DNA from 2 places in the Acidiphilium sp. AL genome. Region 2 is predicted to be linked to the other one. Evidence: riboswitches for the same ligand, from Rfam matches in the RefSeq annotation. Region 2 holds a riboswitch; the other holds the start of a gene.
What was found. Region 2 has a riboswitch for cobalamin ahead of metE (5-methyltetrahydropteroyltriglutamate--homocysteine S-methyltransferase). Riboswitches for the same ligand answer to the same signal wherever they lie in the genome.

Region 1: linked by a shared signal. The riboswitch ahead of AiwAL_RS04025 (TonB-dependent siderophore receptor) and the one ahead of metE (5-methyltetrahydropteroyltriglutamate--homocysteine S-methyltransferase) in region 2 are both predicted to bind cobalamin.

What each region holds. Positions count from the first base shown of each region.
Region 1 is NZ_JAIMBZ010000003.1:221,517-237,105, reverse strand. It holds gene AiwAL_RS04055 (hydantoinase B/oxoprolinase family protein) at 1-2,721, opposite strand, end outside; gene AiwAL_RS04050 (MFS transporter) at 2,721-3,974, opposite strand; gene AiwAL_RS04045 (putative hydro-lyase) at 4,044-4,844, opposite strand; gene AiwAL_RS04040 (LysR family transcriptional regulator) at 4,941-5,828, opposite strand; gene AiwAL_RS04035 (cob(I)yrinic acid a,c-diamide adenosyltransferase) at 5,836-6,396, opposite strand; gene AiwAL_RS04030 (cation diffusion facilitator family transporter) at 6,407-7,294, opposite strand; gene AiwAL_RS04025 (TonB-dependent siderophore receptor) at 7,351-9,330, opposite strand; cobalamin riboswitch at 9,440-9,645, opposite strand; gene AiwAL_RS04020 (cell wall metabolism sensor histidine kinase WalK) at 9,609-11,021, opposite strand; gene AiwAL_RS04015 (penicillin-binding protein activator) at 11,029-12,327, opposite strand; gene rsmI (16S rRNA (cytidine(1402)-2'-O)-methyltransferase) at 12,312-13,211, shown strand; gene AiwAL_RS04005 (hypothetical protein) at 13,186-13,791, opposite strand; gene dapE (succinyl-diaminopimelate desuccinylase) at 13,788-14,909, opposite strand; gene dapD (2,3,4,5-tetrahydropyridine-2,6-dicarboxylate N-succinyltransferase) at 14,906-15,589, opposite strand, start outside.
Region 2 is NZ_JAIMBZ010000006.1:59,195-74,783, reverse strand. It holds gene AiwAL_RS06490 (long-chain fatty acid--CoA ligase) at 19-1,677, opposite strand; gene AiwAL_RS06485 (cold-shock protein) at 1,875-2,078, opposite strand; gene fghA (S-formylglutathione hydrolase) at 2,392-3,243, shown strand; gene AiwAL_RS06475 (PepSY domain-containing protein) at 3,302-3,610, opposite strand; cobalamin riboswitch at 3,716-3,942, shown strand; gene metE (5-methyltetrahydropteroyltriglutamate--homocysteine S-methyltransferase) at 4,019-6,298, shown strand; gene AiwAL_RS06465 (chloride channel protein) at 6,286-8,136, opposite strand; gene AiwAL_RS06460 (MarR family winged helix-turn-helix transcriptional regulator) at 8,236-8,646, shown strand; gene AiwAL_RS06455 (hypothetical protein) at 8,694-8,921, opposite strand; gene AiwAL_RS06450 (hypothetical protein) at 8,951-9,280, opposite strand; gene AiwAL_RS06445 (DUF6726 family protein) at 9,630-9,827, shown strand; gene AiwAL_RS06440 (CoA ester lyase) at 9,944-10,891, opposite strand; gene AiwAL_RS06435 (CaiB/BaiF CoA-transferase family protein) at 10,985-12,211, shown strand; gene AiwAL_RS06430 (TRAP transporter large permease subunit) at 12,242-14,086, opposite strand; gene AiwAL_RS06425 (TRAP transporter substrate-binding protein) at 14,095-15,114, opposite strand; gene AiwAL_RS06420 (hypothetical protein) at 15,306-15,446, opposite strand; gene AiwAL_RS06415 (alpha/beta fold hydrolase) at 15,461-15,589, shown strand, end outside.

The DNA.
Region 1 (15,589 bases), on a different contig from region 2:
GCGCAGATAGGCCGCGACGAGCGGCCAGCCGTGTTGCGCGACGATGGCATCGAGACCCATTGCCGCCGCGCGATTGGCGGCGATCTGCGCCTTGATGTCGGCGATATTCTGATCCGGGTTGCGTGCCGGGTAGCGCGCCGAGAGAAGCAGGTCGCGAAATGCGTCTTCCCGAAACCTGCCCTGTTCGACCAGTAAAAAATCGTCGATCAGCACGCCTTCCTCGATCAGGGTGGTCGCATTCGGTGGCGTCGATCCTGGCGTGATGCCGCCGACATCCGCGTGATGGCCGCGGGCGCCGGTGAAGAAGCGGATTTCCGCGCCATTCGGGTCGAACACCGGGGTAATCACGGTGATATCGGGCAGATGGGTACCGCCGGCGCTCGGGTTGTTCAGCGCGATCACGTCGCCTGGGCGCAGCGTTCCGCCGCGGGTTTTGAGAACGTGGCGCACGCTCTCGCTCATCGAGCCGAGATGCACCGGAACGTGCGGAGCGTTCGCGACCAGCCGCCCGGCGGCATCGAACACCGCGCAGGAAAAATCCAGCCGCTCGCGAATGTTCACGCTCTGCGCCGTGTTCTGCAACACCGCGCCGGCCTGTTCGGCGACGCTCATGAACAGGTTGTTGAACAGTTCGAGCAGCACCGGATCGGGCGGCGCATTCGCATCCGGCGCGCGGCGGCGCGCTTCGGTGAGGCGGCGCAGGATCAGATTGTCGGGCGGCGCGATCTCGGCGATCCAGCCAGGCTCGACGATGGTGGTGGCATTGGCGTCGCAGATCATCGCCGGGCCGGGAATCGAATCGCCGAGACGCAGATCGGTGCGATCGAACACGTCGGCGCGATGCGATTCTCCCCGGCTCCAGATCGATACGGTGTCGATCGGGGCGAGTATCGCGTCGCGGGGCGGCGGGGCTTGTTCGCTGACGCTTTCGCCCGGCGCGATCGCTTCCACCGAGACGGCATCGACGATGATCGTGCGCTCCGGAATCGCGAAGCCGAAGCGCGTTTCATGCGCTTTGGTGAACGCCATCTCGCGATCATCGGCATCGGCGGCGATCGGCAGGATCGCCTCGGTCGCTTCATAGCGCAGATGAAGCTGGGATACGATGCGGACGGTGACGGGATCGCTGCCCTGGCCGACGAGCACCGCGTGTGCCTCGTCCGAAAGTTCGTTGATCGCCGTTGCGATATCGGTCTCGGCCTCGCCGAGCACCCGTTCGATCGCGCGCTGGCGCACGGTGCCGAGTTCGGCGAGCCCCATGCCGAATGCCGAGAGCACGCCGGCGAATTTATGGATGAACACGGCATCCATCCCGAGCGCCTCGGCGACCAGGCAGGCGTGCTGGCCGCCGGCGCCACCGAAACAGGCGAGCGCGAAACGCTGCGGGTCGCGGCCTTTCTGGATCGAGACCTGCTTGATCGCCTTGACCATGTTGGCGATCGCGATGTCGAGAAATCCCTCGGCGATTTGCTGCGCGCTGCGGGCGATGCCGGTCGCGCGCCCAACCTCCCTTGCGACGGTGGCAAACCGCGCCTGCACGATCTCGGCATCGAGCGGAGCATCGCCGTTGGGGCCGAACACGGCGGGGAAGCGGCGCGGCTGGATTTTGCCGAGGCAGAGATTGGCATCGGTTACCGTGAGCGGCCCGCCGCGCCGATAACAGGCCGGTCCCGGATTGGCGCCGGCGGAATCGGGGCCGACACGAAAGCGCGCGCCGTCGAAATGCAGGATCGAGCCGCCGCCGGCCGCAACGGTGTTGATCGCCATCATCGGCACGCGCACCCGTGCACCGGCGATTTCGGTATCGAAGCTGCGCTCGAACGCGCCGTCATACAGGGCGACATCGGTGGATGTGCCGCCCATGTCGAAGCCGATGATGCGTGCGAAACCGGCTGCTTCGGCCGAGCGCGCCGCGCCGACGATGCCGCCCGCCGGGCCGGACAGGATCGCATCCTTGCCCTCGAAGCTGGAAGCTTCGGCGAGACCGCCATGCGACTGCATAAAATAGAGTTTTGCGCCGTCCAGCGCTTTTGCCACCCGGTCGACATAGCGGCGCAGGATCGGCGACAGATAGGCATCGACCACCGTGGTGTCGCCGCGCGGCACCAGGCGCAGCAGCGGACTGACGATGTGACTCGCCGAGACCTGCGAAAAGCCGATCTCTCGTGCGATGTCCATAAGGCGCCGCTCATGCGCTGGATTTTTCCAGCCATGCATCAAGGCGATCGCGACGGCCTCCACGCCGTCCGTCTTTGCGGCCATCAGCGCATCGCGCGCTGACGCTTCGTTAAGTGGCGCGGTCTCCTGGCCGTCGACGCCGATGCGGCCGTCGATCTCGATCACCGTTTCGTAGAGCATCGAGGGCAAAGTGATCGCGAGATCGAATAACCGTGGCCGCGCCTGGCTGCCGATGCGCAGCACGTCGCCGAGGCCCCGGTTGATGACCAGGACGGTGCGCGTGCCCTTGCGTTCGAGCAGCGCATTGGTCGCGACCGTGGTGCCCATGCGAACCGAATGGATGCGCTCGGCCGGAATCGGGTCGCCGGGGGCGATTCCGAGCACATTCCGGATCCCGGCGATCGCCGCGTCGTCGTAGCGCTCGGGGTTCTCGCTGAGCAGCTTGCGCGTGACGAGGCTTCCGTCCGGCGCGACGGCGATCAGATCGGTGAAGGTGCCACCGCGATCGATCCAGAATCGCCAGCTTGCATCGGCCTCGCTCATCAAACGGTCTCCGGGGCGGGAATTTCCGCGTCGAGCGCGCGGTTCATGGTTTCCGGCAGGCTGAGTGCTGCGATCGCAAATAGCGCATAAGCGATCACCGCGAAGATCGCGACGGCGGCACCGAGCGGCAAGGTCCTGGCCGCGAAACCGATCAAGGTGGGAAAGAACGCCGCCATCCCACGTCCGAAATTATAGCAGAATCCTTGCGCGGTCGCACGGATTTCGGTTGGAAACAACTCGGAGTAGAACGCACCCATGCCGCTGAAGATGCCCGAAGGGAAGAAGCCAAGCGGGAAGCCGAGAAACAGCATCGCCTCATTCGAGATCGGCAGATAGAGATAGCACACCGCGATGACCGCCGAGCCGACCGCGAACAGGATGAAATTCGGCCGCCTGCCGATTTTGTCGGTGAGGATTGCGCTGGTGATGTAACCCACCAGCGAGCCCGCGATGATGACGGCGAGATAGGCGCCGCTGCCGAGAATGGTCAGATGGCGCTGCACGCGCAGAAAGGTCGGAATCCAGGTGGTGATCGCGTAATATCCGCCCTGGGCACCCATGGCGAGGAGCGAACCGCGCACCGTGAGGTTGAGGAAGCGCCGCGAGAAAATCGCGGAGGGGCCGGTCGACCGGCCGCGTTCGCTGGAACGCATTTCGGTGAAGATCGGCGATTCCGGCACCATCCGGCGGATCAGGAACACCAAGGCGGCAGGCGCCAGGCCGACGAAGAACAGAACCCGCCACGCGATATCGGGCGGCAGGATTTGCAGAATGATCGTCGCCGCGATCGCCGCGACGGCCCAGCCAATCGCCCAGGAGCTTTGTACGAAACCCACCGCGCGGCCACGGAAGCGGGTGGCGATCACTTCGCCCATCAGCACCGAGCCGGCCGCCCATTCGCCACCGAAACCGAGCCCCTGCAAACCGCGTGTTATCATCAGTTGCTCGGGCGACTGGGTGAAACCGCAAAGAAAAGTGAAGATCGCATACCACAGGATGGTAATCTGCAGCACGCGCACCCGGCCGATGCGGTCGGCCAGAATGCCGGCGATCCAGCCGCCGGCAGCGGAGAGCAGGAGCGTCACGGTCGCGATTTCACCAGCCTGCGCGCTGGTCATTTTCCAGACCACGAACAGGGAGGGAATCACGAAGCTGAAAATCATCACGTCCATGCCGTCGAGCGCATAGCCGCCATAGCAGGCCCAGAAGGTGCGCTTTTCGTTGCGCCCCATATTTCCATACCATTCGAACATTGTCGTCTCCTTCCATCCAGGGTTTGCGAGGTCGCGTGACTGGCGGCTTCGAAATCCCCGTTTGGGGTGTTATTGATTGATGGGGCAGAATTGCTCGGGCAGATCGGTGATGAGCATGCAGCCCGGCGCATGGGTAATCGCGAAGGGCAGCCGAGCCTGCTCCAGCGCCGATTGGCTGGTCACGCCGCAGGCCCAGAATACCGGCACGTCGCCCGGTGCGAAATCCACCGCGTCGCCGAAATCCGGGCGCGCGAGATTGGCGATACCGATTGCGATCGGGTCACCGATATGCACGGGCGCACCATGCATGTCATGAAATCGCGCGGTCACGGCAATGGCGCGCCGTGCATCCTCGGGGCTCATCGGCCGCATCGAGACCACGAGCGGCCCGCCGAACGGGGGCGCCGGCCTGGTGAGAATGGTCGTGCGATACATTGCGACGTTGCGGCCCTGCTCGATATGGCGGAGCGGGATTCCCGCTGCGAGCAGCGCGCGCTCGAAGGTGAAGGAACAGCCGAGCACGAAGGTCACCAGATCGCCGCGCCACAGGGCGGTGATGCCGGTGGGTTGTTCGGTGCAGACGCCATCGTGGAACACGCGGTAGCGCGGCAGGTTGGTGCGGATGTCGATTGCCGAGCCGAGCGGTGCGAGAGTCGGATCGCCCGGTATGCCGACATGGATCAGCGGACAGGCTTGGGCATTGGCGCGGCAGAAGGTTTCGAACGATGTCGCGAATTCCGCTGGCAGGATCACGATATTGCCTTGCACGAAACCCGGCGCGAGCCCGGCGGTGGTATCGGCGAACGCACCGGAGGCGGCAAGCGCGCGGGCGGCGGCGGGCGACTGGTTCGTCAAACTTCGAATATCCATGCGCAACCTCCGTTTGCCCCGATCCGGCCAGCATAGGAGGTCTGTATCGATCACATCAAATTGTCATTTCTTATTCATTTTGATAGTCAATTTGGATCAAAATCGCGCCGCCATCTCGCGCGCCTGGTTGGCTACCATGGCGGCGAGGCGTGCGCCCGGCCCGTCGAGATAGCTCGCGGCAAATCGCAGCGTCGGCAGCTTCACCGTGGTGTTCAGGATACGCAGACGCCCGCTCGCCAGTTCGTCGCGGATGGTGACCGGCGGAATCGCACCGATGCCTATGCCGTCGGTCGCGAGCCGCACGATCGAGGCGAGCGACCCGTTACCGAACAGCCGCACCGGACCGAGGGTGGGATCTTTGAACAGGGCAGAAATTTGCTGATAGGGCTGGGTTCGGCTCGAATAGGTTAGGATCGGCCACGCGGCGAGATGCCTGAGTTCGAGTAGCCCATCGTCGAGCGGCAGCGTTGGTGCCGCCACCCATTCCAGCGGATAATCACAGAGGGACATAGTCACCGCTTTGGCCGGTGCGAGTCCATCGAGCATAAAGGCGAGATCGAGTTCGCCGCGGTTCAACCCATCTTGTAGCGTCGCCGAAATATCCACCGAGATATCGAGCCCGACGCCGGGATGGGTCTGAAGCAGATCCCGCACCAGTTCCGACAGCCATGTATGCACCAGGGTTTCCGAAACGCCGAGCCGTACCGTGCCGGTCAGCGCTTCCGCCCCTTTGAGCGAGACCAGAAGCGTCTCGTGCAGGCGCAGCATATGTTCGGCGTGCTTGAAAAAGGTGAGGCCGCGCGCGGTGAGCGTGACCGGCTTGCGCCGCCCGCGCTCGAACAGGGAGATGTTGTATTGTCGCTCGATCTGGGCGATGCGGTTGGAAATCGCCGGCTGGGTGGTGTTCAGCCGCGTCGCCGCCTTGCGGAAACCGCCGAGCTTGACGATCCAGTAAAGGACTTCGAGGTCCCGGAATTCGACCATTCGGCGTTCAGCGTGTCCCGCCGGGCACCCAGAGGATGTCGGTCCTGCCGTCATCGTTTAGGCTGCGCGCCAGCACGAACAGAAAATCGGACAGGCGGTTCATGTAGGGAACCAGGACCGGCGAAACCGGCTCCGCGGCGGCGAGGGCGACGAGGTCGCGTTCGGCGCGGCGGGCGACGGCGCGGGCGAGATGAGCGCGCGATGCGGCTTCGGTCCCGCCCGGCAGCACGAAACTGCGCAAGGGGGCCAGCGAGACGTTCAGTGCCGCTACCGCATCATCGAGCGCGAGCAGGTAGGTTTCGGTCAGCTTGGGGCCGGGGCGGTCGATGCCGGGGGTGGCCAGATCGGCGCCGAGATCGAACAGATCGTTCTGGATGCGGGCGAGAATGCGGTCGATCGATGGCCGGTCCGCGCAGACGACGCGCAACGCGCCGATCGCCGCATTGGCCTCATCCAGCGCGCCGAACACCTGGATGCGGGCGGCATCCTTGCGCAGACGGGAGCCGTCGGCGAGCGAGGTTTCGCCGCCGTCGCCGCCGCGCGTGACGATGCGGTCGAGCTTTACCATGACAGGTGCCTCATACGACCAGAACCCCTTGATGTTTCGCCTTATGATCCGGCTCGACATGGATCGTGATGACCACGCCGGGCATTTCGGTCTTCAAGGCGGCCTCGATCCGGTCGCAGATATCATGCGCCGCGGCAACCGCCATTTCGCCCGGAACGACCAGATGGAATTCGAGGAAGCTCGACCTGCCGGCCTGGCGCATTCGCATGTCGTGGGCTTCGAGCGCGCCGGTCGCATGGGTGGCGACGAGGCCGCGGATGCGTGTCACGATGTCGGGCGGCGGGGCCCGGTCGAGCAGCAGGCTGAGTGAGCGCAGGATGGTGCGGCCGCCGATCACCGCGATCTGGATGGCGATGGCGACGGCGATCAGCGGGTCGAGGATCGGGATATCGGCCAGAACCGCGAGGGAAAGGCCGATGACGATGCCGATGGTGGTGATCGCATCGGCGATCAGATGCGCCTGATCGGCGGCGAGAGCCGGATAGCGCCTCGATGCGCCCGAGCGGCTGAGCACCACGGCCCAGAGCGCGTTCAGAACGCCGCCGGACGCGTTGAGGGTGAGGCCGAGCCAGGGTGAAGCCGGCAGATGCGGCGCGAGAATGGTTGCCGCCGCGCGTTGCAGGATGAGCACGGCGGCGAGGACGATCATGCCGCCCTCGGCCATCGCGCTGAGCAACTCGGCCTTGGCGTGACCGTAGGGATGCTCGAAATCCGCCGGTTTCGCGGCGGTTTTCAGCGCATAGAACACCATCAGCGCGGCGAACACGTTGACCAGCGATTCCAGCGCGTCGGAATAGAGGGCGGCGGAGCCGCTGACCTGCCACGCGGCGGCCTTCAGGCCGAGCACGAGAATGCCGATGCCAAAACTTCCCAGGGCAAAGCGCAGCGGTGCGGTCATGTCCGGTCGGGGGGATTCCTCGGTGAGGCGTTTCCCATAGACCAGCTTGTGCCCGATTACACCCCGATTCGCCCGCTTATGCCGAACAGGAAGTTCTGGCCGGGAATCTGCAATCCGTTGACCGGCTCGAATGGCGAATTGAACAGATTGCGGCCGGTCGCGAACACGGTGAGGGCAGGGGAGATACGGAAACTGACCGTCAGGTCTGCGATGGTGCCGGATTTGGCGAGGCCGATGCCGGCGGGGTAGCCGGAATTATTGGTCAGATAATCGGAAAATCGGCCAATATAACGGAGTTCAGGGTCGATATTGAGGCGCGGGATCGGCCGGATGTCGAGCAGGGCCGATCCGGCATTCTCCGGGCGGCGCAGCAGCTCGGCGCCGGTCGCACCGTCGCGCGCGATGGTGCGGGTGTAGCTGAACTTTGCTGCGAACCAGGCTGCCGGATGAAGATCGATCTCGGTCTCGACGCCGCGGATATGTGCGACCGCGACGTTCTGCTCGGTCGAGAATACAGGTGAAATCTGAACATATTCGATCAGATTATTGATATTGTTGTGAAAATAATCGACAGAAATGGTCGCGAACCCGTTGCGGCCGAAACCCGCGAGCGTGGTTGTCGCGCCGAACTGGTAGCCCGCGCTACGCTCCGGCCGAAGGGCCGGGTTGCCGCGATAGCCGTAACTATCCACGCCGTGGAGATCGTAGAGCGACGGGGCGAGAAACCCGGTGCCGTAGGAGGCTTTGAAGCGGGTCGATAGCGCTGGGATGGCAAGAACCGCGCCAATCCGGCCGGTCATCACGTTGCCGTAGCCCGAAACGCCATCGTCGCGCAGGGCGGTCATCAGCGACAGGTCGTGGAACAGAGTGCCCTGCGCGCCGGCGTGGAACGCGGTGATGCGCTGGCTGGCGTTCACGCTGGAGAGGTAGGGCGAGCCGAAGAAACTCTCATTCACGTTCTGGTTCGCGGTGTCGCGATCCTGCTCGAAGCCGGCGACCAGCGCGGCATCGCGCAGCGCGCCGAGCGGTTGCAGGCGCAGCACGTTGTTGAACTGGATGACGGTCCGGTCGCTGGCGTAGGAGCTGTTGCCGGCGAACCCGTTGGGGTCGGCCGGGTCAAGCAGGGCCAGATAGCGCCGGTCGTCCTGCACATGGGACACGTAGAGCGAGGTGATCAGATGCCGGTCGAGCAGGTGGGATTTCACCCCGAAACGGATGAATACCTGGGAATCGTAGTTGTTTTCATAGGGATCATCGAAGGCGGGATAGCCGAGATCGGGGTAGGTGGAGCCGGTCTGGCGGGCGCGCACGATCAGCGAGACGCGGGTGCCGGCGACCGGCGTGTAGCCGAGATTCAGCGAGCCGAGCTTGTAGCGGAACGGGTTGCGCACCGCCCGATAGACCGAAAGGCGCCGTGCCAGACTATCGAAGCCGGCCTGTTCGATCAACGATCCGGTGATCGCGTAATCGAAGGCGCCGCTGCGGCCGGACAATGTGGCGCTGCCTTGGCCCTGGCCGGGAAAACCGCCGGCGATATCGTAATCGACATGCGGCGCGCCGGTGCCGCGTCGGGTGATCATGTTGATCACCCCGCCGATCGCGCCCGAGCCATACAGGCCGGACATCGGGCCGCGCACCACGACGATGCGGGCGATATCGGCCAGTCCATCCACGCCGAAATTGAACAAGCCATTGGACACCGAGGGATCGTTGACCGGCACGCCGTCGAGCAAGACCAGGACATCCTCGGAATTGCCGCCCTGGACGAACACGCTGGCCGCACTGCCCGGACCGCCCGAGGGAACGACGTTCAGTCCCGGCACGGCGGAGAGCGCCTGGGTCAATGTGGTGTCGCCCCGGCGCCGCATTTCGGCCGCGGTAATCACCGTGACGCTGGCCGGGGTGTCGGCAAGCGGGGTGGGTACATAGCTCGCGGTAACGGTCTGGATCGGAACTGTGCCGGACGGGACGGTTTGGGCCTGGGCGCACAGGCCAAGAATCGGCGCGCACAGGATAGTGCAGGAGAGGCGGCGCATCACGTGTCTCCGCGGTCGGTCGCCCATGACAGGGCGACGGTATGATGACGGCGACAGACGGCCTTGGGAGTTTCACCCTTCGCGTTCGATCCACCCCGCCCGAATGCGCGCACATCGTCTCGATGCCGGCCGGTCTCCTGGCTCGCGGGTCATGAAACGATCCGGCCTTCTCGCCCGTGCAAACGGACAATGGCCAATGCTGGATCGCTTTCGCCGCTTACAGTTGCGGGGGCAGCCGCAGCCTGGACCGTGTTTCCGGCCCGTCCTGCATTCCCGTTTCAGCCCTTGCGGGCCACCGTCATCTGGCCGTCCTGTAACCCGCGCGCCGGTTCGGGCGCAAGCGGCAGCCAGACGAGGCAGGTGGTGCCGACGCCCTCGATACTGTCGATGACCAGCCGGCCGCGATGGCGCGAGATCACGTGCTTGACGATCGCGAGCCCGAGTCCGGTGCCCCCGACCGCGCGGGCGCGCCCCTTATCGACCCGGTAGAACCGTTCGGTCAGCCGGGGCAGGTGCTCGCGCGGAATGCCCGGCCCGTCATCGGCTACGCTGACCACGAGTCCCGGCCGGGTGAAATTCGCATCTGGGGCGATCGCGACGCCGACGCGGATCGTGCCGCCGCCATCCGGCGTCTTCGGGTCGGGCTTGATAGCCCCATACTTGGTCGCATTATCGATCAGATTGCCGAACACCTGGGTAAGCTGGCCGGAATCGCCGCGAATCTGAGGAAGGTCGACCGGGATGTCGAGCGCCAGCGTCATTTCGGCCTCGCGCAGGATCGGCTCCATGAAGCCGGCGACCTGACGCAGCACGAGGGCGATGTCGATCATCTCGGTCGGCGGCTGGTGCTCGGTCATTTCGATGCGCGACAGGCTGAGCAGATCGGCGATGATCCGCTGCATCCGGTCGGCCTGCTCGGCCATGATGTTCAGGAATCGCGGCAGCGCCTCGGTGTCGCCCACAGCCGGCCCGCGCAAGGTTTCGATGAAGCCGATCAGGCTGGTCAGCGGGGTGCGCAGCTCGTGGCTCGCATTGGCGACGAAGTCGGCGCGCATCCGTTCGAGCCCGCGTTCCTGCGTGCGGTCGGCGAGCAGCAGATAGAGCGGCGCCAGCCGATCGCCGGTGCCGGCGCGGATGACGATCGCGTCCAGATCGCGCGGGATCGGGGCGGCGAGGGCAAGCGAGATGCGGACCGGCTGGCCGCTGGCTTCCGCCTCGGCGAGGGCGGTGCGCAGGGCGGGATGTCTCAGCAGGGCGGATTCCTCGGTGCCATAGGCGCGCGCCGCGGCCGGATTTCGCCAGATGATCCGCCGTGCGCCGGGCGAACCGTCGAACTGGAACAAGGCGTCGGGCAGCCGGTCGAGCAGTACCTGGCTCGAATCGGCGCCGGTCGCGATTGCCTGACGGCTGCGACGTTCGGTGTCGATCGCGTGGATCGCCGCGAAAGCGAGATTGGTCAGCCCCGGCGTGACCAGCCTGATTTCGCCGGGTGCCGAGGCGGCAATTCCCGCGCCGAACCGGCGCAGATCGCGGGCGAGCACGATCCCCGCGCCGAGCGACCAGACCGCGCAGCCGATCAGGCACACCACGCCTTCCCAGGGCCGCAGAATGCCCGCCATCGTCAGGATGACGACGATCAGCGACGGCGGACCGCCCAGCCACGCGGCGATGGTCGCGATCGGGCGGTTCATGTTTTGGTCAGCTTATCGGCGGTGCGGCCGGCGGCCGCAGGCTGGTCGGCGCCGGCGAGACGATTTGCGGGCCGCCGGGTTCGACCTTGAACACGGCGAGGCCGCGCTGGACATGGCCGTTCGGGTCGAGCCGCAGCACGCCGTCGGCGCCGGAGAAGCCTTCGGGATTGGTCATTACCCGATCGGTGTAGCCGCCCTCGCGGGAGGCGAGAACGGCGATCGCCGCGGCGTCGAACGCGATTTTGTCGATGTCGGGAGGTGCGGAACCGCCATAGCGTGCCTCGAATTTCTGGACGAAGGCGAGCCCGAGCGACGGATCGGGGGCGGCATAGATCGCGCCGCGCAGCGAATCATGCGTCGCCATGGCCCGTGCATCATGGGCCCAGAGCGCCGGGCCGAGCAACTGGATCTGCGGTGGTCCCGCTTCGTAATAGGGCAGTAGCGTGCCGACTTCTGCGAGTTGCTCGCCGGTGGCACCGACCAGAAGCGCGTCGAACGGCGGCGGCGGGATTGGTTGGCGTTCCAGCTTCGCGGCGATCAGCCGCCCGGCTTCGGTATCCTGATCGCGCGCCGCGCGGATTTTCGCCTCGATGCTCGCCCCCCTGCTGTCGAAGGCGGAGACGCTGCGCACCGTCTGAGTCAGGCTCGCGAAGGAATGGCCGAAGTAACCGATCTGCGGCGAGGGGCCGCCGAGCGCGTTCACCTTGGCCCGCAGCGCGCTCGCCATCATCCGGCCAAAGGCGTTGTCGGGAAGGATCGCGGCGGTGCGGGTGCGGCCATGATCGGCGGCATAGGCAACGACGCGCCGGACCTGCTGTCCCGGCGAGACGCCGAGCGGCCAAACGCCGGGAGCGCCGACCGTCTCGTCATTGGTGAAGGCAAGTACGTTGACATTGGCGGCGCGCGCGATCGGCGCGACCGCCTGGGTGTCGCCGGCGGTGAGCGGCCCGAGGATCAGCCCATCGCCCGCTGCGATCGCCGCCTGCGCCGCGGCGGCGGCGCCCTGCGGCGTTCCGCCGGTGTCACGCACGTCGAGAGGCGGCGCGCCGGGTGCGGCGAAAGCGAGTTTGACCGATTGTTCGAGCGACTGGCCGATCGGCGCCAGCGGCCCCGACAGTGGCACCAGAAGAGCGACCGGGCCGCTGGTCTTGCCGATATTCGGTATTTCGGCGGACGGTCCCATGCCACCGATCGGGCCGAGACCCGGCAGGCTCGGCATCGGCTCCGAACAGGAGGACAGGAACAGCGATGAGGCGAGCACGGTTGCCAGGGTGAGCGTCAGAGGCGTTAATACGCGGCGTGACATCTGAAACTCCTATACAAACAGCCGAGTCCGTAGCGGATCGCCAGCCCGCCCTTGTGCTGGTTTCCACGCCGATCGGCAACCTCGGCGATATGACACCGCGCGCGGTCGCGGCGCTGCGGGATGCCGATACCATATTGTGCGAGGACACGCGCGTTACAGGGATCTTGCTTGCCGTTCATGGACTGTCGGCACGGTTGCAACCGCTGCACGACCATAACGAGCAGGACCGGATCGCTCCCCTGATCGAGGCGATGCGCGCCGGGCGGCGGTTTGCCCTGGTCAGCGACGCCGGCGCACCGCTGATCGCCGATCCGGGGTATCGGCTGGTGCGCGCGGCGATCGAGGCGAAGCTCGATATCAGTGCGATTCCCGGCCCGAACGCGGCGGTGATGGCGCTCGCCTTGTCCGGCCTGCCGCCGCATCCGTTCCTGTTCGGCGGGTTCCTGCCGCCGCGCTCGGCGGCTCGCCGGTCGGCGCTGCAACGGCTCGCCGATGCCGAGCGAGCGGGGCTGAATGCGACGCTGATTTTCTATGAGGCGCCGCATCGCCTGGCGGCGTCGCTGGCCGATTGCGCCGCCGTGCTCGGCGACCGGCCGGCGGCGGTCGCGCGGGAATTGACCAAGCGCTTCGAGGAGGTCCGGCGCGGCGGCTTGGCCGAACTCACCGCGAATTATCGCGATGTGGCGCCGCGCGGCGAGATCACCCTGGTGATCGGGCCGGCGCCGGATCATGTCGCATCCGACGAGGATCTCGATCGCGCGTTGACCGAGGCGCTTGACACGATGAGCATCAAGGATGCCGCCGCCGAGGTAGCGCGGCGGCTCGGTCTGCCGCGCAAACAGGTCTACGCGCGCGCGCTCAGCCTGCGGGCGACGTCAGGATGAGGCGAAGCAGGCCCGGATGGAGTGCGTAGGGCAGGCCGTAGACGACCCCGATCGCGACGTTCATGGCGATCAGCAGGCTCAAGGCACGCCAGACCGAGAGGCGCAGGCCGGCGCGCAGGATGAACCACTGGTACCAGAACATGTAGAGGACGATGAGGCCGATCGTGACGGCCGTTGCGGCCGGTTGCGGCAATCCGACACTCACCAGACCGCCGCTCAGCACGACTCCGGCAAGGATCAGCGGGAAGATCAGCCAGATCGACCAGTTCAAGGCGGTGCTCGTCATCAGCCAGGTGGCGCCCTGTCCGGTCCGGCGTGCACTCCATTCGGTGATCACCGGCTGGATCAGCACCCCGCATATCCGGGAGAGGAAGATGACCGCGGCGAGTATCCAATGCCCATTGATTCCGATCAGCGCCGAGCCGACGATCGGAAATGCCAGCAAAGGCGCGATCGACGCGGAAAACGCCGTCGTGGTATTGCCGAATTCGCGGATGCCCCCGGCATCGCCGCGGGCGAGGCGGTACAGACCGCGAAGGACATTGCCTTGCATCCGGGCGCGCCCGCGGTTGCCGCTCATCCGAAAACCTCGTCGAGGATCATGCCATAGACGTGAGCGAGATCGCGCAATTCCGCAACGGGCACGGATTCGTCGGTCCGGTGCATGGTGCGGCCGATCAGGCCGAATTCGGCAACCGGACAATAGGCCGCGATGAAGCGCGCATCGGAGGTGCCGCCGCTGGTGTCGAGCTTCGGCTCGATGCCGGTGGCCCGCCGGATCGCGGCGCTTAGCGTCTGGGTGAACGGGCCGGGTTCGGCCAGGAACGCCTCGCCGCCGATGGTGATGGCGCAGTCGGAATCGGGCGCAAAGCGATGGATCGTCTCGGTGATCCAGGTGCCGAGACCAGCGCCGGTATGACGGTCGTTGAACCTTATGTTCAGCGCGGCGCGCGCTTCGTCGGGGATGACATTGCCGACGCGGTTGCCGACATCGACGCTGGTGATTTGCAGGCTGGAAGGCTCGAACCAGGCGGTGCCGGTATCGAGTGGGGTTGCCCGAAGCGCATCAAGTGCGGGGATCAGCCGGTGCAGCGGATTGTCGGCGAGATGCGGATAGGCGACATGGCCCTGAGTGCCGCGCACCAGGATGCGCGCCGAAACCGAACCGCGCCGGCCGATTTTGACCGTATCGCCGAGAGTTGCCCGGCAGGTCGGTTCGCCGACCAGGCAGGCATCCGGCATCGTGGCGGTTTCGGCAAGTCGATCGAGAATGCGCCGCGTTCCGTCGATCGCATCGCCCTCCTCGTCGCCGGTGATCAGCATGGAGAGCGTACCGAACCGGCCGCCGCGCTCACGCCGCGCGGCGAGCGCGGCGATGAAGGCGGCGATCGCACCCTTCATATCGACCGCGCCCCGGCCGAACAGCACGCCGGCCTGTACTATCCCGGCGAAGGGGTCGCATCGCCAGCCCTCGCCGGGTGGCACCACGTCGGTATGGCCGGCGAAGGCAAAATGCGGCGCACCGGCGCCGTATCGCGCGACGAGATTGTCAACCGCGCCGTGCCGCGATGTTTCGATAGCGAAACCGAGACGATCGAGCGCGTCTGCGATCACGCTCTGCGCCCCCGCATCCTCCGGCGTGACCGACGGGCAGCGGATCAGCGCCTGGGCGAGCGGCAGCGGGTCGGTCAGGGTCACGCGCGCAGCAGCTCGTTGATCGCGGTTTTCGACCGGGTCTGGGCATCGACCCGCTTGACGATCACCGCGCAGGCCAGCGACGGGCCGGGCGATCCATCGGGGAGGGGTTTGCCCGGCATGCTGCCCGGCACCACGACGGAATAGGCCGGAACGCGCCCGTACAGAACCTCGCCGGTCGTGCGATCGACGATCCGGGTCGAGGCGCCGAGAAACACGCCCATCGACAGCACCGCGCCGCGCTCGACGATCACGCCTTCGGCGACCTCGGACCGAGCGCCGATGAAGCAGTCATCCTCGATAATCACCGGATTGGCCTGGAGCGGTTCGAGCACGCCGCCCAATCCGACGCCGCCGCTGATATGGCAGTTGCGGCCCACCTGCGCGCAGGAGCCGACGGTGGACCAGGTGTCGATCATGGTGTCTTCGCCGATTCGCGCGCCGACATTGACGAAGCACGGCATCAGCACCACGCCGCGCGCGATATGGGCGGAATGGCGGACAACGGCGCCAGGCACCGCCCGAATCCCTGCTTCGGCGAAGCGCGCAGCGGTCCAATCAGTGAATTTCATCGCCACCTTGTCGAATACCGGCGCGCCGCCGGGGCCCGGCAGCGCCACGTTTTGCATCAGGCGAAACGACAGCAAAATCGCCTGCTTGACCCATTGATGGACCACCCACCC
Region 2 (15,589 bases):
TTTGTCCAGTGGAGAATGTCAGGATTTGGCGGTCTTCGCCGCCTCCTCGGCCACGAGCTCCTTTTTCGATAATTTGCCGACCATGGTTTTCGGCAGGGTTTCCCGGATTTCGACCGATTTCGGGATTTCGATCTTGTTCAGGTGGTCCTTGAGAAAGGCGAGAATCTCCTCCGGCGTCGCTTTGGTTCCGGGACGCAGGGTGACGAACAGCTTGGGCGCCTGACCGCGATAGGTGTCCGGGATGCCGATGGCGATCGCGTCCTGCACCGACGGGTGCTGATACGCCGCTTCCTCGATCACGCGGGGATAGACGTTGTAGCCGCCGCAGAGGATCAGATCCTTGATGCGATCGACGATGAACAGATAGTTGTCGGCGTCGAGATAACCGATATCGCCGGTGCGCAGCGCGCCGTCGACGAAGACCTTCGCGGTCTCGTCCGGGCGGTTGTAGTAGCCCTTCATCACCTGCGGGCCGCGCACGCAGATCTCGCCGCGTTCGCCCTGCGGCATCAGCCGTTCGGGGTGTTCGGGGTCGCGGATTTCGACGATGGTGCCGGGCAGCGGCGTGCCGACCGAGCCGCGCCTGACCCCGCTTGGCGGAGTCGCGGTGACGACCGGCGAGGTTTCCGACAGGCCGTAACCTTCCAGCACGGCGCATTTGGACAGGCGCTCGAACCGCTCGGCGCCCTCGATCGAGATCGGCGCGCCGCCGGAGATGCAGAATTTGATGAAGGACAGATCCTTCCCCTCGCCCGCCGCGTTGCAGATCGCGGTATAGAGCGTGGGCACGCCCGGCATGATGGTGGGGCGCTTGCGGGCGATCGCCGCCATCAGCATTTTCATGTCGAGACGCGGCATCAGGATGAGTTCGGCGCCGATCGAAACTCCGAAATTCATCACCGCCGTCATCGCGAAGACGTGGAAGAACGGCAGGATGCCCATGATCCGCTCGGCGCCCTCGTCCATCGGCGGGCTGCCGGCGAGAACCTGCTGGACATTGGCGGTGATGTTGGCATGGGTGAGCATCGCCGCCTTGGGGACGCCGGTGGTGCCGCCGGTATATTGCAGCGTGGCGATATCGTTCTCAGGATCGATCGCGACCGGGCTGGGTTTGGCGGCGCCTGAAATCAGGGTCTCGAAGCGGAGATAGGGTAGTCCGGCGGGGATTTTCGCGAGTTCCTTGCTCTTGAACAGCCGGAACAGCAGCCCTTTGAGCGGCGGCAGCGCCGCAGCCATCGAGCAGACGATAACCCGCTGAAACAGCCCATTGGCGGCAAGCTTGCCGATTTTTTCGTGGATCATCGCGACATCGAGCGAGACCATGATGGTGGTGCCGGAATCGCGAACCTGTGCGGCGATCTCGCGCTCGGTATAGAGCGGGTTGTAGTTCACCACGGTGCCGCCGGCCTTCAGGATGGCGAAGTACATGACGACGAAATAGGGCGTGTTGGGCAGGCAGAGCCCGACCCGCGTGCCTTTGGCGACGCCGAGTTTCTGCAGTCCGGCGGCGGCGCGGTCGGCAAGCGCTGCGATCTCGCCCCAGTTCCAGCCCCGGCCGAGGAAATCGATCGCCGGGCGGGTGCCGAACCGGCGCGCGGCATCGTCCAGCATCGTGCCGGCCGGGCGGGCGACGGCGGTGAACTCCGCGACGGGACGAGGGGCGGCGAGATCGTTCATGGCGTTTTCCTCCAGAGACGGCTTGCGACACGGCTCAAAGGCCGCGTTCACTCAGGATGCGTTTAGTTGCCGTTAACGTAAATGTCTATCAAAACCTGCCGGCATTCGCAAGGATTTCGGTATGAATCGATGAAAAAACGGGACAAAAAAAGGGGCCCCGAAGGGCCCCGTTCCAACTGGCCGAAGTATCGGGAACTTCAAACCGCCTTGAGGTTGATGGCCGCGGCCTTGCCGCGTTCCATCGCGATTTCGTAGGAAACTTTCTGGCCTTCGTTCAGGCCGCGCATTCCGGCCGCCTGAACCGCGGTGATGTGGACGAAGACATCCTTGCCGCCGTCTTGCGGCACGATGAAACCAAAGCCTTTCGTGGTGTTGAACCACTTGACAGTGCCGATCGCCATTGCTGCGTCGTCGCTCCTTAGACACACCCGCCGTACGACCGCCGCACGGCTCAAGAGGGACAACCGGGTTTTGGACGTCTTGGCCGCATACGGAAACCCCCGTCTCGCGCAACAAGGCAAGCCAAAGTCGATTGCAGCGTTAATGACGCAGAAACACTCCGGCCTGTCAACGCGAATACGCAATGGCGCGGCGGGATTCCTGGCGATTCCAGCATGAAAGCGATACATTCTTCCGATCGCATAAACCGCCGCCGGCCGATTGCGCGGGCGGGACGGCGCGGCGATAGTGCAGCCATTCCAACGGGAGAAAACGATGAGCGGACCGAAAATTTTGGAAACGATCTCCGTGCAGAAATGTTTCGGCGGCACCCAGGGCGTGTATCGTCACGAATCGGCCGAAACCGGCTGCGCCATGCGATTCGGCCTGTTTCTTCCGCCGCAGGCGGAGCGCGGCAAGGTTCCCCTGCTCTACTGGCTTTCGGGCCTGACCTGCACCGAGGAGAATTTCGTGGTGAAAGCCGGCGTGCAGCGCGTTGCCGCCGAACTCGGCATCGCCATCGCGGTTCCCGACACCTCGCCGCGCGGGCTGGGCTATCCGGGCGAGGACGATGCCTATGATTTCGGCTCCGGTGCCGGGTTTTATGTCGATGCGACCGAGGCGCCGTGGCATCACGGTTATCGGATGTATTCCTATGTGACGAAGGAGTTGCCGGCGCTGATCGGAGAAAAATTTCCGGTCGATCCGGCGCGGGTGGGGATTTTCGGCCATTCGATGGGCGGCCATGGCGCGCTGACCATCGCGCTGAAAAACCCGGCTTCCTACAAATCGCTCTCGGCGTTCTCGCCGATCGTCTCGCCGATGCGCTGCCCCTGGGGCGAAAAGGCGCTGACGGGATATCTGGGCGCCGATCGGGCCACGTGGCGGGATTACGATGCGACCGCGCTGATCGAGGCGCGGGGCTGGCAGGGCCCGCCGATCCTGGTCGATCAGGGCGATGCCGATCCGTTCCTGGAGCGGGAGCTCAAGCCGGAATTGCTGCGCGAGGCCTGCGCAGCGAAGGGCGTTTCACTCGATCTCAGGATGCGGGAGGGCTACGATCACTCCTATTTCTTCATCGCCAGCTTCATCGAGGATCATCTGCGGTTTCACGCGAAATATTTGTAAATGGAATGACTGAGCAGCGGAACGAGCTGACGCTACGTTCCGCTGTTATGATCCGGTGTCAGTCGGCGCTGGGGCCTTCCACGCTGTTTTCCAGAACCGCGCCTGTCTTGGCATCGACGCCGATTTCATGGGTCGCGCCTGTGGTTTTGATGTCGAAGGAATAGCGCAGGCCGCTGCCGCCTGTCTCGCGTTCGAGTTCCATGGCGGCGATCGTGCCGGGCTGCGCGCGCAGCGCGATCTGCCGCGCCCGGACCGGAGTGACTTTGGCGTCCTTCTGCAATGCCTGGCCGCTATAGGCGAAGGCCGAACCGGTGGCGGCGAGCGACAGAGCGGCGGCGATGGCGAAGCGTTTGGTGATGAGGGTCATCGGTGTTTCCTTGTCCTGCGGCCCGATGCGGGCCGGGAGCGGATGAGGCGCCGGCGCGCCGTGCCGGATCGTGACCGCAAGCTTGTGTCTCGGTAAGCCGGGCGATACAGTCGGTTTTGCGACGGTTCCGCGCGAGCGGATCAAATGGGAATGCCGTGACGCCTCGGCCGGGATGCAATCCCGGAGGCCAGTCGGTAGCTGCCCCCGCAACTGTGAGCGGCGAGCAAGGATGCATGGGCCGGCAACGGCCCGCCACTGGGGATTTCCCTGGGAAGGTGCATCGGCGCTGTGACCCGCGAGCCAGGAGACCTGCCGGCGCGGCACGAACAGACCCACCGGGCGGGGTGCCCCGGTCAAGGAGGCAGATATGGTGTTTTCAGAATTCCGGTCCGGCGGAGGGCATCGCGCATGACCGTCGCCAGCAATCTCGGCTTTCCGCGCATCGGCCATCGGCGTGCGCTGAAGACGGCGCTCGAAGCGCACTGGGCGGGCAAGAGCGGCGAAGCGGCCTTGCTGCGCGAGGCAGCAGCGCTGCGGGAAGCCCATTGGCGGCATCAGCACGGCGCGGGACTCGCGCATATCCCGTCCGGCGAATTCTCGCTTTACGATCATGTGCTCGATACCGCGACGATGCTGGGCGCGGTTCCGGCTGGCTATGGCTGGGACGGCGGCGGGCCGGTATCGCTCGCGACCTATTTCGCCCTCGCGCGCGGCAATGCGGAGAAGCCAGCGCTCGAAATGACCAAATGGTTCGACACCAATTACCATTATCTGGTGCCGCTGCTCGCGCGCGATCAGCGTTTCGTCCTTACCGAGAACCGCCCGCTCGCGTCGTTCCGCGAGGCGGCCTCGTCCGGCCTGCGGACCAGGCCGGTGCTGCTCGGGCCGGTGAGCTTCCTGCGCCTCGCCAAGACCACCGACGGCTCCGATCCGCTCGATCTGCTGGACGCGCTGGTGCCGGTCTATGCGCGCATCCTGCGCGAACTCGCCGAGGCGGGGGCGGTGATGGTGCAGATCGACGAGCCGGTGCTGGCGCTCGATCTGCCCGCCCGCGCGCGTGACGCCTTCGCCCGCGCCTATGGCGCGCTCGCCAAGGCCGGCCCGGAGCTTCTGCTCGCCAGCTATTTCGGGCCGATCGGCGACAACCTCCCGACGGTTCTCGGCCTGCCGGTCGCCGGACTGCATCTCGATCTCTGCCGCGGCTCGCTGGATCTCGGGCCTGTGCTGGAACAGGCGCGGCCCGATCTCGCTTTGTCGCTCGGGCTGGTGAACGGGCGCAATATCTGGCGGGCGGATCTGCGCGCCTGCCTCGCGACGGCGCAGCGCGTCGCCGAGGCGCGCGACGCGCGGCTTCTGATGATCGCGCCCTCCTGCTCGCTGCTGCATGTGCCGCTCGATCTCGCCGAAGAAACCGGGCTGCCGGCGGAGCTTGCCGGAAATCTGGCCTTCGCGATGCAGAAACTGGTGGAAATCAAGCTGATCGCGCGCGGCCTCGACGAGGGCGAGGCCGCGATCGCGGCAGCGCTCGACGAGTCGGATGCGGCGATCGCCGCGCGGGCGGCCAGCGACTCGGTGCATAACAAGGCGGTCGCATCCCGGCTCGCCGAAGCGACCGATGCGATGACCCGACGGCGTTCGGCGTTTCCGGTGCGCCGGGTAGCGCAGCGCTCAGCACTCGATCTGCCGCGCTTTCCGACCACCACGATCGGCTCGTTTCCGCAGACCACCGAGGTGCGCCGCGCACGGGCGGCGCACGCCAAGGGGGCGATCGACGATGCGGCCTATGACGCGGCGATCGAGACCTGGACGCGCGAGGCGATATCCTGGCAGGAGGCGATCGGGCTCGACGTGCTGGTGCATGGCGAATTCGAGCGCAACGACATGGTGCAGTATTTCGGCGAGCGTCTCGCCGGATTCGCCTTCACAAGGCATGGCTGGGTGCAATCCTATGGCAGCCGCTGCGTCGCGCCGCCGATCATCTGGGCGGATGTGTCGCGCCCCGCGCCGATGACGGTGCGCTGGGCGCGCTTCGCCCAGTCGCTGACCGAGAAGCCGGTGAAGGGAATGCTGACCGGGCCGGTGACCGTTCTGCAATGGTCGTTCGTACGCGAGGATATTCCGCGCGAGACGACCTGCCGGCAGATCGCGCTGGCACTCCGCGACGAGGTCGCCGACCTGGAAGACGCCGGCATCCGGGTGATCCAGATCGACGAGCCGGCCTTGCGCGAGGGGCTGCCTTTGCGTGCCGCCGAACGCGACGCCTATCTCGCCTGGGCGGTGGACTGCTTCCGTCTTTCGGCTTCGCCGGTGCGGGATGCGACCCAGATCCACACCCATATGTGCTACGCTGATTTCGAGGATATCCTCGATGCGATCGCCGCGCTGGATGCCGACGTGATCAGCATCGAGGCGACGCGAAGCCGGATGGCGCTGCTGGAGGCGTTCGAGAAGCGCAACTATCCGAACGAGATCGGGCCGGGCGTGTGGGACATCCACAGCCCGCGCGTGCCGGAGGCCGCCGAGATGGCGGCGCTGCTGGAACGCGCGGCGGCCCGGCTCGACCCCGACCGGCTCTGGGTCAATCCCGATTGTGGCTTGAAGACCCGGCGCTGGGACGAGGTTCGGCCCGCGCTGGAAAACATGGTCGCGGCGGCGCGGCGGCTGCGGGCCGCGACTCACTCGACCTGACGCATCTTCGCCCCCTCGCCGGAGGCAAACTCCGGCGAGGTTTCGGCGATGATCGCGGCGCGGCGGCGGAAATAGCGTTCGCGCTTGGTTTCCGCCGCAACGACGCGGTGATGCACGCGCAGCAGATCGGCGCGCGAAATGATCCCCTGGAGCCGGCCTTCATGATCGACCACCGGGATGCGCGGCGTGTCCTCGGTGATCATGCGCGAAGCGACGGTGATCGCCATCTCGCCTTCCCAGGCGGTGACCACGCGGCGATGGGCGAGCGCCGCGCCGAGTGGAATCGCGCGATCCGCTTCGTTGCCGATCCAGGCGAGGATATCGGCGCGGGAGACCAGGCCGGCCAGATCGCCGTTCTCGTCGGTGACCGGATAGGCGCGATGGCGCGGCTCGGGGGCGAGGAAATACTCGATCGCGTCGCCGATGCTCATGTCGGAACCGAGCGTCTCCACCGGGGTCGCCATGATCTCGCCGGCGCGCGCGATGGCGAGCGGATCGACGCTGTATTCCCGCGTCAGATGATGGCCGCGCCGGGCGATTTTCTCGGTCAGGATCGAGCGTTTCATCAGCAATACGGTAACGCCCATGCTCGCCATGCTGGCGGTGATGACCGGGAGCAGGATGAGATGATTGCCGGTGAGTTCGACCGCGAACAGGGTCGAGGTGAGCGGCGAGCGCATGGTTCCGCCCATCATCGCCGCCATGCCGACCACCGCCCAGAAGCCGGGTGCCGCGTGCGGCATGAACGGCGCCAGCACGGCGCCGAGCGCGCCACCCATGATGAGCAAGGGCGCCAGCACGCCGCCCGAGGTGCCCGAACCGAGAGCGACCGACCAGATCACGCTTTTGACCAGAACCAGCCTTATCGCCGCCGCGCCGACGAGGCCGCCGGCGAGAAGCTTGGCGATATCCGGGTAGCCGACGCCGAGCGCGAGCGGATCGAAGATGCCGCCGATACCGACCACCACGCCGCCGAGCACCGGCCACCACATCCAATGGATCGGCAGTTTCAGGAATCCGTCTTCGGCGGCGTAGACCATCATGGTGAGCAGCGCCGAACCGAGACCGGCGATCAGGCCCAGCCCGACCCAGCCGAGCGCGTGGAGCGGGTCGATGATGACGTTGCCGACATAGGGAAACAGCGGCGCGGGCGTGAGCACGTAGCGCCGTTCGATCGCGGCGGTGATGCACGCGATCGCGACCGGCAGCACGCTGCGCGGCTTCCATTCGAACAGCAGAAGCTCGACGGCGAGCAGGATCGCGGCGACCGGGGTGCCGAACACCGCCGTCATGCCCGCGCAGGCACCGGCGACCAGAAGCGTCTTGCGTTCGGCGTCGGTGAGGGAAAAACACTGCGCGAGCAGAGAGGCAGCCGCTCCGCCGGTCATGATGATCGGGCCCTCGGCGCCGAACGGGCCGCCGGTGCCGATCGAGATCGCCGAGGAGATCGGCTTCAGGATCGCGACCTTGAGGTCGAGCCGGGCATTGCCGAGCATGATCGCCTCGATCGCCTCGGGGATGCCGTGACCGCGGATTTTTTCCGAGCCGTAGCGCGCCATGATGCCGATGATGACCGCCCCGGCGACCGGGATCAGGATGGTCCAGAGCGCCGGATGGCCATGATGCGGCACCCCGCCGGGCTGCATCACCCTGGTGGACCAGATGCCGTAATAGGAGATGTTGTTGATCAGCGCGATCAGCCGGAGCAGAATCCAGCCGGCCGCGACACCGAAGGTTCCGGCGAGCAGCGCAAGGGCGGATAGCGGGAACAGGCGCTTATCCGTCGTGAAATCGCCGAGATCCGCGATACCGGATGCCGGTCGGGTACTGGGTTTCATGGAGCTGGAATCCGATTGAAGAGGAATATCGTTCTGTCGCGGCGCTAATATCGTAATACGACATATATAGACAAGAGGCGTTTCGGGTTACACTCGCGTATGTCCGACATGACCCTTTCCGATCACGACTACCGGACGCTCGCGGAGTTCCGATATGCGCTGCGCCGGTTCCTGTCCCTGAGCGAGACGGCGGCGCGCAGCGCCGGGCTGACGCCGCGCCAGCACCAGGCGCTGCTCGCGATCAAGGGGGCCGATGGCGCCGCGCCGATCGGCCTCGGCGATCTCGCCGAGCGGCTGGCGTTGCACCACAACAGCATGGTGGAATTGGCCGACCGGCTGGCCGATTCGGGCCTGGTTTCCCGGATTCCCGACAGCACGGACCGCAGGCGGGTGCGGCTGGCGCTGACGCCGGCGGGGGAAGAAAAACTCGCCGCGCTGTCGGCGATTCATCTGGAGGAACTGCGCCGGATGCGCCCGGTGCTGCAGCGGCTGATCGACCGGCTCACATAGATGCGTCCCGTGCGGGTTTGCGAACCCGCGCGGGACGCGGTGCGGGGCTACTGATTGACCTGCTCGGAACGGCTGGTCGTCGTCGTTACCGTCGAGGGTGTCCCCGGCACGGCCATGGGCGGCGGTGCCGGCACCAGCACTGGTCTGGTGGTGGTTTCCTCGGTGCTCGTGATGGTCCGGGTCGGCGGCGGGCCGGAACAGGCGGACAGGGCCGCCATGCCGCCGATCAGGGAAAGCCCCAGCGCCAATCGTACGCCGGCTTTGTTCGCGATCATCGCCATTCTCCTGTTGCTGTCAGGCCGCATCAAGGCGTGGTCGTTGTCGTGGTGGTGCGCCGCGTCGAGGTTGCCACGTAAGGCGCCGGCTGGGTGACCGTGACGCTCCTGCTTTCCGAAGCGGCGGTATCGGGATTGCCGTAGGTGGTTTGCTGCGAGTAACTCCGCGTGCCGTAGCCGTTATCGGTGCGCCTGGTCACCGTGGTGCTGAGCGTGCCCGGCGGCGGCGGAACGATGGCGGGTGGCGCCGGAGGCACGACGGCGGTGGTGGTCGTGGATTGATAGGTGGTCGATTGCGCCAGCGCGGCACCGCTCATCAGAGCCAGGGCCGCCAGACTCGGCAAGATATATTTTTTCATAACAATATCTCCTCTCATTGCTTCGCGAAGACAAGTCACCATACGGGACGTGTCGCCACACGGAACAAGTCGCCTGCAAAATATAGGCAACCGAGCCGAATCGTTCCAATAAAATCGTCATTACAGATTCGACATTGATTATAAATCAACCAAAAATATGTCGCCATTATTTTGACATGAACATTTTTGATTTAACGCCTGTTTTCAAACACCGTCACAAAGATGCCGGAATTTTTGTTGCCGCCGGATTACCCGAATGCCAAAGGTCGGTGCCGGCGTTGTGAAGGGCGGGCAGTTGCATAAGCGCGCCAGGTTTCGCCGCCGCGGGAAATCGCCCTATAGTCGGATCATGAGCATCCTTTCGAAGCTGACCCTCACCGCCGTTCTGGGTGTTGCCGCGCTGTCCCTGTCCGGTTGCGGCCTCGCCGCGGCGCCCTGCCGCGTCACCTCCGCCGGGCTGAAGATCGTGCCGCTTCTCGGGCCGGTCGCCGCGGCGCCGACCGATGCCTGCGCGAACGTGATCGACCCGACGCCGACACGAAGCTGACGGACAAACGGCGCGCCATACCAGCCAGCCCGTCCATCCATGTCGCGGCGGTCGATCGGCGCGGAATTTCATGGCTTTGTAGATCGCTGTGCGATTCCACTTAAAGCCATATTGCTCTAGGTCCCGGTATCGGCATTTGCGGTCGCAACCGGTGCCGTGCGATCCGCCGAGCCGCGCGCTTCGATCGCCTCATGGCGCTCGATCAGGGCCTGCGCCCGGCGCACCACGGGAACATCGATCATCCGCCCCTCGAAGGCAACCGCGCCCCGCCCCGCTTTCGTCGCCTCCTCATAGGCCGCGACCAGCCGCCGCGCGTGATCGAGTTCGGCCGACTGCGGGCGGAACGCCTCGTTGAGGATCGCGACCTGTCCTGGATGAATCACCGACGCGCCGGAAAAACCGAGGCGGCGGGAGCGTTCGATCGTGGCACGGAAGCGGCCGAGATCGGCGAAATCGGCGACCGTGCCCAAAAAGCCGAGCGGCAGGATGCCGGCGGCGCGCGCCGCGAAGATCGCCTGCTGCTTGGGAAACAGCAAACCATCGGCCTCGGGTACCATGCCGACCGCGAGTGCCAAATCCTCCGACCCCACCGTCAGCGCCACCAGACGCGGATGGGCGCGGGCGATCGCCTCGGCCTGGAAGATGCTGCCGGGGGTCTCCAACATCGCGATCAGCCTGGTGTGCCCCGGAGCCATGCCGCGCTCGGCCTCAATCTCGTCGACGGTTTCGGCGATCAGGCGCAGATGGTCGGCGCTCTCGATCTTCGGGAGCATGAGTGCGGTGACCCCTGGGGAAACCGCCACCTCCAGATCGCGCACCAGCATCCGCCAGGGGCGGTTGACGCGAACGATCACATCCGCGCCGGCAGCACTCACGGTTTTCGTGGCGGCGGCGATCATGCCACGCGCGCGCTCCTTCTCGGCGACCGGGATCGAATCCTCAAGATCGAGAATGATCGCATCCGCACCGCGCCGCGCCGCGCCGGCGACGAAGCGTTCGACCGTCACCGGCACGAACAGCATGGAACGCCAGATCGGCAGGGTTCGGCCCGAAAATTCAGTCATGATGTATCCTTTGCTCTGATGCCCGCGGCACGACCATGGCTGGCGGTTCGCGACGTTCTATAACCTGCGCCGCAGTTATGGGAGACGATCGGAATGGACGCTGGCCTGCATCAGAAGGAGTACGAGCCCGGTGCGCGAGCGCCGCTGAACGGCGTGCGGGTGCTCGATCTGTCGCGCCTGGTCGCCGGCAATGTCGTGACGCATGTGCTGGCCGATTTCGGTGCCGATGTCATCAAGGTGGAAAACCCAGCGACCGGCGACGATCTGCGCCACTGGCGCGTCGACGATATTTCCACCCACTGGAAAGTCTATGCCCGCAACAAGCGGAGTCTCGCGCTGGATTATCGCGACCCCGAAGGGCTGGCGCTGCTGCTGCGTCTGGTTGCGATCGCCGACGTACTGGTGGAGAATTTCGTCCCCGGCAAGCTCGAACGCATGGGGCTAGGGCCGGATATTCTGCTGGAGGCGAACCCGAAGCTCGTCGTCGCGCGAATCTCCGGCTGGGGCCAGACCGGGCCGTTCCGCGCCAAGCCGGGCTTCGGCAGTCTGGTCGAGGCGATGTCGGGCTTCGCCGCGATGAACGGCTACCCGGACCGTCCGCCGGTGCTGCCGCCGCTCGCCCTCGCCGACATGATCACCGGGCTTTACGGGGCAACCGCGATCATGATCGCGCTGCGCCATGTCGAAGTGGCGGGCGGGTGCGGCCAGGTAGTCGATCTTTCGCTGTTCGAGAGCATGCTGAGCGTGCTCGGTCCGCAGGCGGCGAATTATGCGCTGACCGGCCGCGCCCCGGCGCGTCACGGCAGCAGGTCGGGCACCACCGCGCCGCGCAACGTGTATCGGTGCGCAGACGGCAAATATGTCGCCTTGTCGGCCTCGATGCAGCAAATGGCCGAACGCCTGTTCCGCGTCATCGGGCGGCCTGAACTGATCGTCGATCCGCGATTCGCGACCAACAGCGCGCGCGTCGCCCATAACGATCTGCTCGACCCGATCGTGGCCGAGTTCATGGCGGCGCACACGCAGGCGGAGAATCTGGCTTTGTTCGATCAGGCGGGCGTGACGGTCGGGCCGGTCTGCGACCCAGCGGATTTGATAGCCCACGATTTCGTTCGCGAACGCGAGGCGCTGATCGCCCTGCCGGACCCGGAGATGGGATCGCTGCCGATGCACAATATCCCGGTACGCCTGTCCGAAACTCCCGGCGCGCTGACCCGCCCGGCGCCGGAGCTTGGGGCGGACACCGAGGATGTGCTGGCCCTGATCGAGACCGACACGGCGGCGATCGCCGTGCTGCGGGAGCGCAAGGTCATCAAATAAGCAAGAGCCGTCTTCCGCGTATGGAATTTTCTATAGAAAACCCGTCGAAATCCATGGCACGGCGGCGACGACGATCAGAGCGACGACGAGTGTTGCCATGTAGGGCCAGATGCGGCCCAGCGCCTCGTCGCTCGACGCCTTGCTGATCAGGCAGGTCTGGTAGAAGCCGACGCCGAAGGGCGGCGAGAACAGGCCGATGCCCATCGCGAGGATCGAGACGATCGCATACTGGATCACGTTGATGCCGACCTGCCCCGCGATCGGAAACAGCAGCGGGCCGAACAGCACCATCGCGGGCAGTCCCTCAAGCACGCTGCCGAGCACGATGAACAGCAGGATCGACACCGCCATGAAGCCGTATTTGCCGCCGGGCAGCCCGGTCATCGCCGCGGTCAGGGTCTGCGCGAAACCCGCCTGGGTCAGCGCCCAGGCCATCGCGCTCGCCGCCCCGATAATGAGCAAAATCGCCCCCGAAAGGGCCGCCGTTTCGACCAGAATCGGAAACACCCGCCGCCAGTCGAAACAGCGATAGACGACGAGGCCGACCAGCACGGCGTAGACCACGCCGATCGTGGCAACCTCGGTCGCGGTGGCGATGCCGGCCAGCACGGCATAACGGATCAGAAACGGCAGGATCAGCGCGGGAATCGCCACGAGGAACAGGCGCGCGGCTTCGCGCGGTGCCACGGTCGCGCCGCTCGGCCGCTCGTTTCTGGTACGGAAGAAAATCAGGATGATCAGGCCGAGCGCGGCCACCGCCGCCGGCAGCAGGCCGCCGGTAAACAGCGCGGCGGTTGACACGCCGGTCACCGCGCCGACGATGATCAGCACGAGGCTCGGCGGAATCGTTTCCGACATCGCGGCGGCGGCGGCGAGCTGGGCGACCAGTTCGCCCGGCGGCGTGCCGCGCCGCTTCATTTCCGGCAGCAGCACCGGGGCCACCGCCGCCTGGTCCGCCGCCTTCGAGCCGGAAATCCCGGCGATCAGATAGATCGCGCCGATCAGCACATAGGACAGCCCGCCACGGCGGTTGCCCACCAGCTCGCTCAGCAGATCGACCAGTGCCCGCGCGATGCCGGTCATTTCGAGCAGCAGGCCGAGAATGACGAACATCGGCACGGCCAGCAGCTCGATCGACGCCATGCCCTGATCCATCTGGCTGATCACGATGGACAGCGGGATCGAGCTGGTAAAATAGATATAGCCGATCGTCGCGATGCCGAAGGCGAAGGCGATCGGCACGCCGGCGAAAATGCAAACCCCGACGATGAGAACGAAGAACACGACAAGATCGCCATTGCCGATGGCGTAGAGCAGCGGCTCGGCGGCCCACAGGCCGAGGCCGATCACGACCCCGATCGCCAGCGTGATCAGCAATTCCCGCCATGCCGCGCCGGCGAACAGTTGCCGGAGCGCGACGTAAAACAGCATCATCAGAGCAACCAGCTGCCCGGCAACCTCCCAGGAACCGGGAATATGCAGCGTCGGCGTGGTGATGGCCTGCTGTTCGTACATATAGCCGATTCCCGGCACGATCAGTTCGAGGGTGAATACCGCGACGATCAAGCCCGCGATACGCGCCAGAAAGCGCTGCCGCCCCGGCGTCAGCCGGGCGACCAGAACGGTCATCCGCATATGCTCGCCGCGCCGCAGTGCGATGACCGCACCCAGGCTGACGAGCCAGAGAAACAGAATCTCCGCGAGTTCGTTCGACCAGATCAGCGGCTTGTCGAGCACGTAGCGCCAGATGATGCCGGCAAACAAAATGATAATTTCAATAACGACAAGGGCTGCCGCCAGCCCTTGCGTTATCCAGTCGACCAGCACGTCCAGCCGCCGGAGGGCGGCGGCTGGGGTATTCGGTTGCACGTTCATTCAGTGTGTCAGGAGAGCTTGCCGGTATAGGCTTCGAGCGCCGACCATAGCTTCGGCCCGAATTTCTTCTCCCAATCCTTGTAGAAACCGGCTTTGATCAGGGCGTCCTGGAACGCCTTCGGGTCGGTGCTGTTGAACACCATGCCCTGCTTGGTCAGCTTGCCTTTCAGCGAGTTGTTCAGCGTGTTGTTGGCGACGCGCTGCTTGGGCGCCTGTTCGTTGAACGCGGCCTCGACGATTTTGCGGTCCGCTTCCGGCATGCTCTTCCAGAACGCGCCGTTCACCAGCATCCAGTAACCCACCCACATGTGGTTGGTCATCGAGCAGTATTTCTGGACCTGATAGTATTTCTGGGTTTCGATCAGGCCGAGCGGATTTTCCTGACCGTCGACCACCTTGGTCTGCAGCGCGGTATACAGCTCCGCGATGTTCAGCGAGGTGGGCGCCGCGCCCAGATATTTGAACAGCGACACCGAAATGGGGCTGGGCGGGACGCGAATTTTGAAGCCCTTGAGATCGGCCGGGGTCTTGATCGGCTTGGTGCTGGTGGTGATTTGGCGGAAGCCTTCGTCCCAGATCCGGCGCATCGGGTAGAGACCGAGCTTCATGATATCGGCGCGCACCACAGCGCCGACCTTGCCGTCGAGCGCTTTCCAGGCGGTTTCGATATTCTTGAACGCGAAGCCGACATTGTCGATCGCCGCACTCGGCACCAGGCTGGAGAGGATGTTGTCGCCGATCCCCATCATCTGGATCGCGCCGGAGCGCACTTCCGACAGCATATGCGTGTCGTCACCGAGTTCGTTGCTCGGGAAAACCTGCACCCGCACCCGCCCCTTGGTTTCGGCGGCGATGCGCTTGCCGGCCTCGGTCGCGTTGACCGCGGTGGGATGATCGGCCGGCACGTCGAGCCCGAGCTTGATCAGGAACGGCCGTGCCGCGCGCGCGGAACCCGGCGCCAGAGCCGCCGCACCGGCCATGGCACCCGCGCCGGCCAGAAATTGCTTGCGCGAAATAGTTGCCGTCATTTCAACTCCTCCGTGTTGACTGCCTCACCCGGATATTTCCAGGGTTGGCGTTGATTTCAGTGGCCTTCCGGCCGCACCGGCGCCCTGATTATCGGCAACCCGCAGCATTTACAAATGCGCGCCGGCGTCGCCGCGCCGGGCGCTGGGGTGATGCGTCCGGGGTTTCTCCAAATATATGACGAAACAAATGCTTATCTACCGGAATCGCTTGCGGCGGAACGGGTCGGCATATCGCCGTATCCGGCGAGGGTCGCCGCGACCTGCTCGCGCAGCCAGATCGCGGCGGGATCGCGGTCCCACTGGGCGGACCACACCATCGACACGGCCGGCACCCGCAAGTCCAGCGGTGTCGCATATCCTGAACCGCGGCGGTCTCGATCGACTCAGCCTGATCGGCATGTCCTGGGGCGGGTCGGTAACCGCCGCCTATACCGCCGCGCACGGCGAGACCGTGGCGAAGCTCGCTCTGATCGCG